2 regions of the Streptomyces sp. NBC_00386 genome follow, and region 1 is predicted to be linked to the other one. Evidence: riboswitches for the same ligand, from Rfam matches in the RefSeq annotation. Region 1 holds a riboswitch; the other holds the start of a gene.
The links. A riboswitch is a leader RNA that binds a small molecule or an ion and turns the genes downstream of it on or off. The one in region 1 is predicted to bind glycine.
Positions count from the first base shown of each region.

Region 2: it holds a riboswitch for glycine, as region 1 does, so the genes downstream of both, gcvP (aminomethyl-transferring glycine dehydrogenase) here and gcvT (glycine cleavage system aminomethyltransferase GcvT) in region 1, are expected to answer to the same signal.

Region 1 covers NZ_CP107950.1:3,092,338-3,096,745, reverse strand. Annotated here, with positions in the region: gene gcvH (glycine cleavage system protein GcvH) at 1-320, opposite strand, end outside; gene gcvT (glycine cleavage system aminomethyltransferase GcvT) at 479-1,597, opposite strand; glycine riboswitch at 1,632-1,742, opposite strand; glycine riboswitch at 1,743-1,839, opposite strand; gene OG780_RS13370 (AAA family ATPase) at 2,015-2,683, shown strand; gene OG780_RS13365 (enhanced serine sensitivity protein SseB) at 2,747-3,520, shown strand; gene OG780_RS13360 (enhanced serine sensitivity protein SseB C-terminal domain-containing protein) at 3,748-4,408, shown strand, end outside.
Region 2 covers NZ_CP107950.1:7,801,695-7,806,102, reverse strand. Annotated here, with positions in the region: gene gcvP (aminomethyl-transferring glycine dehydrogenase) at 1-2,324, opposite strand, end outside; glycine riboswitch at 2,503-2,597, opposite strand; gene OG780_RS34285 (PRC-barrel domain-containing protein) at 2,712-3,080, shown strand; gene OG780_RS34280 (DNA polymerase IV) at 3,005-4,408, opposite strand, start outside.

The sequences.
Region 1 (4,408 bases):
GCGACGCGCACCTTGAACAGCCAGCCGCCCTCGAAGGGAGCGGAGTTCACCAGGGCCGGGTCGTCCACGACGTCCTGGTTGGCCTCGACGACCTCGCCGTTCACCGGGGAGTACAGGTCGCTGACCGACTTGGTCGACTCCAGCTCGCCGCAGGACTCGCCCGCGGCGACCGTGTCACCGACCTCCGGGAGCTGGGCGTAGACGACATCGCCGAGCGCGTTGGCCGCGTACTCGGTGATGCCGACCGTCGCGACGCCGTCCTCGGCGACGGACAGCCACTCGTGCTCCTTGCTGTAACGCAGCTGCTGGGGGTTGCTCATGACCTGAATTCTCCTGTACGCGGTGGAGTGCTGATGGAGGGAAGCGTGGGTGACCGGGCGGATGTGCCCAGGGTCACGTCCGGGGCCCGGCGAAGGGCGCCCGTCGGTACCGGCGCCCGACAGGCATCCGGTTCATGTCCGGCCGGTGCGGACCAGTGTCACTTCTGCCGCTTGTAGAACGGCAGCGCCACGACCTCGTACGGTTCGTGGCTGCCCCGGATGTCCACGCCCACACCGGTCGTGCCCGGCGCGGCGTGCGCGGCGTCGACGTACGCCATGGCGATGGGCTTGCCCAGGGTCGGGGACGGGGCGCCGGAGGTGACCTCGCCGATCACCTTGCCGCCGGCGACGACGGGATACCCGGCGCGCGGCACGCGGCGGCCCTCGGCGATCAGCCCGACGAGCACGCGCGGCGGCTCGGAGGCGGCACGTTCGGCGGCTTCGGCCAGGGCCGCGCGCCCCACGAAGTCGCCGTCCTTCTCGAACTTCACGACCCGGCCGAGGCCCGCGTCGAAGGGGGTCAGCGCGGTGGTCAGCTCGTGCCCGTACAGCGGCATGCCGGCCTCCAGGCGCAGCGTGTCGCGGCAGGACAGGCCGCAGGGGACGAGACCGGCCGGGGTGCCCGCGTCGGTCAGCGCCTGCCACACCTTCTCGGCGTCGGCGGGGGCGACGAACAGCTCGAAGCCGTCCTCGCCGGTGTAGCCGGTGCGGGCGATCAGGGCCGGAACGCCGGCCACCGTGCCCGGCAGGCCCGCGTAGTACTTCAGGCCGTCGAGGTCCGCGTCGGTGACCGCCTTGAGGATGCCGGGGGACTCGGGGCCCTGCACGGCGATCAGCGCGTACGCGTCACGGTCGTCGCGCACCACGGCGTCGAAACCGGCGGCACGCCCGGTCAGCGCGTCCAGCACCACCTGGGCGTTGGAGGCGTTGGCGACGACCATGTATTCGTGATCGGCCAGCCGGTAGACGATCAGGTCGTCCAGAATGCCGCCGTCCTCCTGGCAGATCATGGTGTAGCGGGCGCGGCCGACGCCGACGGTGGCGATGTTGCCGACCAGCGCGTGGTTCAGGAGGGCCGCGGCCTCGGGGCCGGTGACGGTGATCTCGCCCATGTGGGAGAGGTCGAAGAGACCGGCCTTCGTGCGGACGGCTACGTGCTCGTCACGCTCCGAGCCGTAGCGCAGGGGCATGTCCCAGCCCGCGAAGTCGGTCATGGTCGCGCCGAGCGAACGATGCAGGGCATCGAGCGCGGTGTGACGGGGTGCATTGCTGCTCATCGGTCTGGCTCCCAAGGCATGACGGCGAGGTCGTTCCTCCCCATCTGTCATCGGAACCTGAGAGGTTCATCACGACCACACGAATCGGTGGTCCTGACTTGCACCTTGGGTGGAGCCGCCGGAGCGGCCCGCTTTTCAGATGTGCCTCGCCCGCGCGGTAACGGTGCCTGAGAGATTCAAGGGAGGGACTTGCTCCTTCGGCGCCCGGGTACACGTACCCAGGACTCTCCCGCGCGGATTCAAGCGGCCGGTATGCAGTTGGCGCGGCCATCATCGCACGCGCTGTCGGATCACGGCAGCCCGCCATCTGTGACCGGGCTGTGGCAGTCCGCGTACGGAAATGGGAAGCGCCGGGCATTACCTTCTCTTTACACTCGATGGGGATGGGACTCCACATCCCAGGGGAGGACGGTCACGGTGAACAGGACCACGGCGTACGCGACGACCTCGGGTCTCGCACTGCCCGAGCAGCCCGGCGCACCGGCCCGGGAGGCCCGCGGAGCGCGTCCCGCGGTCGTCGTGCGGGATCTCCGCGACCGGGTCGGGCGCAGTCCGCACGGCCTCCGCTTCGGGGCGCAGGACCTCGTCGTCGTCACCGGGCTGCCCGGCAGCGGCAAGTCGACGCTGATGCGGCGGGCCGTGCGGGGCACCCGCGTCGACTCCCAGGACACCCGCGAGCGCTGGGACGGCCGGATGGCCGGCCTGCTGCCGTACGCGGTCTACCGTCCCCTCGTCCGCCTCGCGCACTACGCCGGCCTGCGCCGCGCCCTGCGCGAGGGCGGCGGACTCGTCGTGCACGACTGCGGTACGCAGGCCTGGGTGCGCCGCTGGCTCGCCCGCGAGGCCCGGCGCCGTGGCGGCGCGCTGCACCTGCTGCTGCTCGACGTCACACCCGGCACCGCGCTGGACGGCCAGCGCGAGCGAGGCCGGGGCGTCTCGCGCTACGCCTTCGCCCGCCACCGCGGCGCGGTCGCCCGGCTGCTGCGCTCCGCCGAGACGGGAGACCTGCCCGAGGGATGCGGCTCGGCGGTACTGATCGACCGGGACGCGGCGGACGTGCTGCGCAGGATCGACTTCGGCCACTGACCGGTCACGGTGGCCCACTAATCTTTCCAGCCGGAACAGTGGTTCGAAGCGGGCGGTAGACAGATGGACTTTCCGGCACAGGCACACCCCCATCCGCACAGCGGTTGGCCCGGCAACGAGCTGGAGGAGGTGTTGTCCTCCTCCCTGGGCGTGCCCGGGCCCTCGGCGGGCGCTCGCATCGTCGAGGTGCTCGGCCGCAGCTTCGTATGGGTGCCGCTGCCCAATGGCGGCGGCCCGAACAGCGGTCCGCTCGATCTGCCCACGATGGACATCGGGGGCCAGGTCTTCGTCCCCGTCTTCAGCTCCGAGGAGCAGTTCCGCCAGGTCGTCGGCGGTCACATGTCGTACACGATCGCGCCCGCCGTGGAGTTCGCCCGCGGACTTCCCCCGCAGGTCGGCATCGTGGTGAACCCGGACGGCGTGGTCGGCGTGCCGCTGCCGCCGATGGCCGTGGCCGAATTGTGCCGGGCCGGGCGGAGCGAGCTGGACGGGGCGGCCAGCGGCGGCCGGGTGCGGCTCTTCGAGCCCGACTGGCAGGACGATCCGGTGGACTTCCTCGCCGCGGCCTCGGCGGAGTTCGCCGCGACGGGTGTCGTCCTGAGCGCCCGCCGCTGTCTGGCCAGCATCGAGGGCGACGAACCGGTCATGTTCATCGGCGTCGAGCTCGCGGCGTGGGAGGGCGACGCCCGCGCCCTGCCGCTGGACGCCCTGGGGCGTGCCCTCGGCCGCGTCCCGGTCGGTATTCCGGTGAACCTGGTCCTTCTCGACGTGACGCAGGACCCGGTCGGCGACTGGATGCGTGCCCAGGTGCGCCCCTTCTACCAGCACGGTCACTGAACGGCGCCCGCGCCGGGAGTGCCCGGCCGGACCTCCGGCCCGCCGCGCGGGGCCCTCGGCCGCCCCGCGCGACGGTTCCCGGCTCTCGACTGCTTCCCCCGGCGGAGCACGATCGCCGCATAAGCTGGTTTCATGGCCTGGTCGAGGTGTTGACGCATGTCGGTAACCGGTGCCTCGGGCGTAAGGGATGAGTTCGTCGTGAATTGTTCGCGAAGGGGCGGTTGAAGGTGAGCGCGTCGGGCACGGCCGCGGCCGGGCAGGTCGAGCACATGCTGCGCCAGGTGACTCCCGGGCGTTACGACGCCTACGAGGCGCTCCTTCGCGCGCTCGCGACCCCGTCGTCCGGCCAGGTGTGGATGCTGCTCTGGCACGGGCAGGCCGGCTCCCCGGACGCCCAGTACGGGAACATGCAGGTGGACGGCTTCGGGTACGCGCCCTGTGTCACCTCCGCGCAGGAACTCTCGGCCAGTGGCTGGAACCGCAGCTACGAGGTCGTGGACGGGCTGGACGTCGCCCGCACCCTGTACCCCGACCACTTCGGTCTCTGGCTCAATCCGCATGCCCCGGGCGGCGGCCTCGGCATCCCGTGGCTGGATCTGCGCCGGATCGCCACGGGCCTGGAGCGACAGCCCGCGGGCCCGCTGCGACTGTCCGAACCGGCCATCGAGATCCCGCAGTTCTACGCCCTGCTCACGCAGAACGCCCATCTCACCCCGGCCGTACGGTCGTTGCGCCGAGCCTGGGTCCAGCCCACGCTCGGGGCGCCGTATCTGGCCATCGGCCTCGACGTGTACGACACTTCACCGCCCGCCGTCGACTCGGTGCGGGCGATGATGCAGCAGTCCATCGGCGCCGTCCCGGACGGGCTGCCCGTCTCCACCGTCGCGA
Region 2 (4,408 bases), 4.7 Mb from region 1:
CCCATCAGCCGGACGTACGACCAGGAGATGGGCAGGATGCCCGCGGAGCCCCAGGGAGCGGCCGAGATCGGGCCGACACCGGTCTCGGGACCGGCCTCCGGCTGGAGCGGGTGATTCGGCAGGTACGGCGCCAGGTGGGCGCGCACGCCGACCGGGCCGACGCCGGGGCCGCCACCGCCGTGCGGGATGCAGAAGGTCTTGTGCAGGTTCAGGTGCGAGACGTCGCCGCCGAAGTGACCCGGCTTGGCGAGACCCACCAGGGCGTTGAGGTTGGCGCCGTCGACGTAGACCTGGCCGCCGGCCTCGTGCACCTGGGCGCAGATGTCGGCGACGTGCTCCTCGAACACACCGTGCGTCGAGGGGTACGTGATCATCAGCACCGACAGCTCGTCGCGGTACTGCTCGATCTTGGCGCGCAGGTCCTGGACGTCGATCTCACCGTCGTCCGCGGTCTTCACGACGACGACCTTCATGCCGGCCATCACGGCGCTGGCGGCGTTGGTGCCGTGCGCGGAGGACGGGATGAGGCAGACGGTGCGCTGGTCGTCGCCGTTGGCGCGGTGGTAGCCACGGACGGCCAGCAGACCGGCCAGCTCGCCCTGCGAACCGGCGTTGGGCTGGAGCGACACCTTGTCGTAGCCGGTGACCTCGGCGAGCTGGTCCTCCAGCTCGTGGATCAGCGTCAGGTAGCCCTGTGCCTGCTCGGCGGGCACGAAGGGGTGGAGCTGCCCGAACTCGGGCCAGGTGACCGGCTCCATCTCGGTGGTCGCGTTGAGCTTCATCGTGCAGGAGCCCAGCGGGATCATGCCGCGGTCGAGCGCGTAGTCGCGGTCGGAGAGCTTGCGCAGGTAGCGCAGCATCGCCGTCTCGGAGCGGTGGTCGTGGAACACGGGGTGCGTGAGGTACGCGTCGGTGCGCAGCAGCGCGTCCGGCAGGGTGTCCTCGGCGCTCGCGTCCAGCGCCTCGACGTCGCCCTCGACACCGAACGCGGTCCACACGGCGGCGAGCTGCTCGCGCGTGGTCGTCTCGTCGCACGAGATCGACACCTGGTCGGCGTCGACGGGGTGCAGGTTGACGCCGTTGTCGCGGGCGGCGGCCACGATCGCGGCGGCACGGCCCGGGACCCGCACGGTGAGCGTGTCGAAGTACGCGCCGTGCACGACCTCGACGCCGCCGGCGGTGAGACCCGCGGCCAGGACGGTGGCGTAGCGGTGGGTACGCCGTGCGATGGTCCGCAGGCCCTCGGGGCCGTGGTAGACGGCGTACATGCCGGCCATCACGGCGAGCAGCACCTGAGCGGTGCAGATGTTGCTGGTCGCCTTCTCACGGCGGATGTGCTGCTCACGCGTCTGCAGGGCGAGGCGGTACGCCTTGTGCCCGTCGGCGTCCACGGACACACCGACCAGCCGGCCGGGGAGGCTGCGCGCGAACTTCTCGCGCACCGCCATGTAACCGGCGTGCGGGCCGCCGAAGCCCATCGGCACACCGAAGCGCTGCGTCGTACCGATCGCGATGTCCGCGTCGAGCTCGCCGGGCGAGGTCAGCAGGGTCAGGGCGAGCAGATCGGCGGCGACGGTGACGACCGCGCCCAGCTCGTGCGCCTGCCGGATGACCGGCTTGATGTCGCGTACGGCACCGGAGGCGCCCGGGTACTGGATCAGCACGCCGTTGATCTCGCGCCCGGCGAGGTCGGCCGGGATGCCGTCGGCGAGGTCGGCGACGACGATCTCGACACCGGTCGGCTCGGCACGTGTCTCTATGACGGCGATGGTCTGCGGCAGCGCGTCCGCGTCGACCAGGAAGAGGCCCTTCTTGTTCTTGCCCATCCGGCGGGACAGCGCCATGGCCTCGGCGGCGGCGGTGCCCTCGTCGAGGAGGGAGGCGCCGGAGGTCGGCAGCCCGGTCAGCTCGGCGACGACGGTCTGGAAGTTCAGCAGCGCCTCGAGACGGCCCTGCGAGATCTCCGGCTGGTACGGCGTGTACGCGGTGTACCAGGCCGGGTTCTCCATGACGTTGCGCAGGATCACCGGCGGCGTGAACGTGCCGTAGTAGCCGAGGCCGATCATCGAACCGAGCACCTGGTTGCGGTCCGCGAGGGAGCGGAGCTCGGCCAGTACCTCGGCCTCGGTGCGCGCGGCCGGCAGCTTCAGGGCCTCGGCGTTCTTGATCACATCCGGCACCGCGGCGGCCGTCAGCTCGTCGAGCGAGCCGTATCCGACCTGCGCGAGCATCTTGGCCCGAGCTTCGGAGTCGGGTCCGATGTGGCGCTGCTCGAAGGGAATTCCCTGTTCGAGCTCGGAGAGCGGAATGCGAGGGGCGGTCATGGCGGAGGCCTCCTGGTCTGACGCGACCTTCGAGGGGCACCCCGGCACGGGCACCCCGACGGCCTCCCCCTCTGTCATCTCAACCTGAGAGTTTCACCGGATGGTCCCGTGGACGATCCGGCTTTCACCGTCGGTGAGGGCGGAGGCCATCGGCACCCGCCCTGCTTTCCAGAGTGACCTCGTCCGTGCGGTACGTGAGCCTGAGAGATTCCGGGGAGGAGTTGCTCCTTCGGCGCCTCCGTGAAATCCGGAGGACTCTCCCGCGCGGGATCAGCAGCCACTTGCCAGCCTACCAGCGAGGACAAGACGACAGCCTTCGAGTGGCCGCCTTCACAAATGTGCTCTTTTGTAGTACTTACGGATGAGTTTGCGACCACTGGAGGGACCGTGCAGACCGACATCGATCCGCGCAACCTGATCGGCCGCAAGGCGTTCGACAGCAACGGCACCAAAATCGGCACGATCGACGAGGTCTACCTCGACGACGCGACCGGTGTCCCGGAGTGGGCGGCCATACGCACCGGACTGTTCAGCAGGGACGCCTTCGTGCCCCTGGAGCCCAGCGAGATCATCGAGGGGACCCTGCGCATCCCCTTCGACCGGGCCCTGATCAAGGACGCCCCCGACTTCGGCGTCGGGCGCCATCTCTCCCCCGAACAGGAGCTCCAGCTCTACCACCACTACGGACTCGACGTGGCGTCCCCTCCGCCGCCGGACCGGGACTTCGGCCGGCTCGCGGGCTCGGAGGACACCTGATCCCCAGGGCCGGAGCCGTGCGTCCCGACCGCTGACACCGACGGCCCGGGGCCGGGCGGCAGCCCGCCGACGTCCCCGGGTCTTCGCTCCACCAGGGGCAGCGGGTCGGCCGGTTCCAGCTGCGCGTCGTCCGTCCGGAAGGTCCGCACCCGGCCGGGCCCGGAGTACGGCGTCTCGAACCGCACCGTGACCCGTCCCAGCCCGCTCCCCTGCACCCAGCCGTGCCCGAACTCGGCATGCCGCACGTCGTGCCCGGAGGGCCACCGCCGCTCCGCCGGCACCGTCTCCCCGTCCGCGGCGGCCACCTCGGCCGGTTCGTCCGCGGCGTGCTCCTCGACCGCCGGTTCCCCCGCGGCCGCGGCCTGCGCCTGCGCGAACAGGTCCTCCTGCGTGTAGTCGGCGAGCCCGGTGACGCCGACCCCCAGCAGCCGGACGCCACCGGTCGTGTCCACGCCCTCCAGCAGCCGGGCGGCGGCCTCCCTGACGACTCCGGGGTCGTCCGTGGGCCCCCGCAGCGTCTCGGACCGGGTCAGCGTCGAGAAGTCGTACCGGCGCACCTTCAGCACGATGGTCCGGCCCGACAGTCCGGCTCTGCGCAGCCGCCGCACGCACCGGTCCGCGAGCCGCTGCACCTCCAGCTCCACCCTGACCCGGTCGTGGATGTCCACGTCGTACGTGTCCTCGACCGACACGGACTTGGTCTCCCGCTCAGCCACCACGGGCCGCTCGTCGTGGGCCAGCGCCATCGCGAACAGCGCGTGCCCGTGGGCCTTCCCCAGTAGCCGTACGAGCTCGTCCTCGCCCGCCTCGGCGAGCTCCTCGACGGTGGTGATGCCCGCCCGGCGCAGATGGTCGCCGGTGGCCGGCCCCACGCCCGGCAGCGTCCGCACCGGCATCGGTCCCAGCAGCGCACGCTCGGTGCCCGGCTCGATCAGGACGAGACCGTCCGGCTTGGCCTGCTCCGAGGCGATCTTCGCCAGCATCTTGGAGGCGGCGAGGCCCACCGACCCCGTGAGCCCCGTGACGGCCCGGATGTCCGCGCGCAGCTTGGCACCGGTCAGCCGCGCCGACGCCTCGTCCCAGGCAGTCCCGCCCGCCTCCAGGTCCACGAACGCCTCGTCCAGGCTCAGTGGCTCCACCAGTGGCGACAGGGCCCGCAGCAGCCCCATCACCTGCTCGCTGACCTCTCGGTACAACCCGAAGCGCGGCACGAGATAGGCGGCGTTCGGAGCCCGCCTGCGGGCCTGGGCCATGGGCATCGCGGAGTTCACCCCGAAGACGCGTGCCTCGTACGAGGCGGTGGCGACCACTCCACGGGGCCCGAGCCC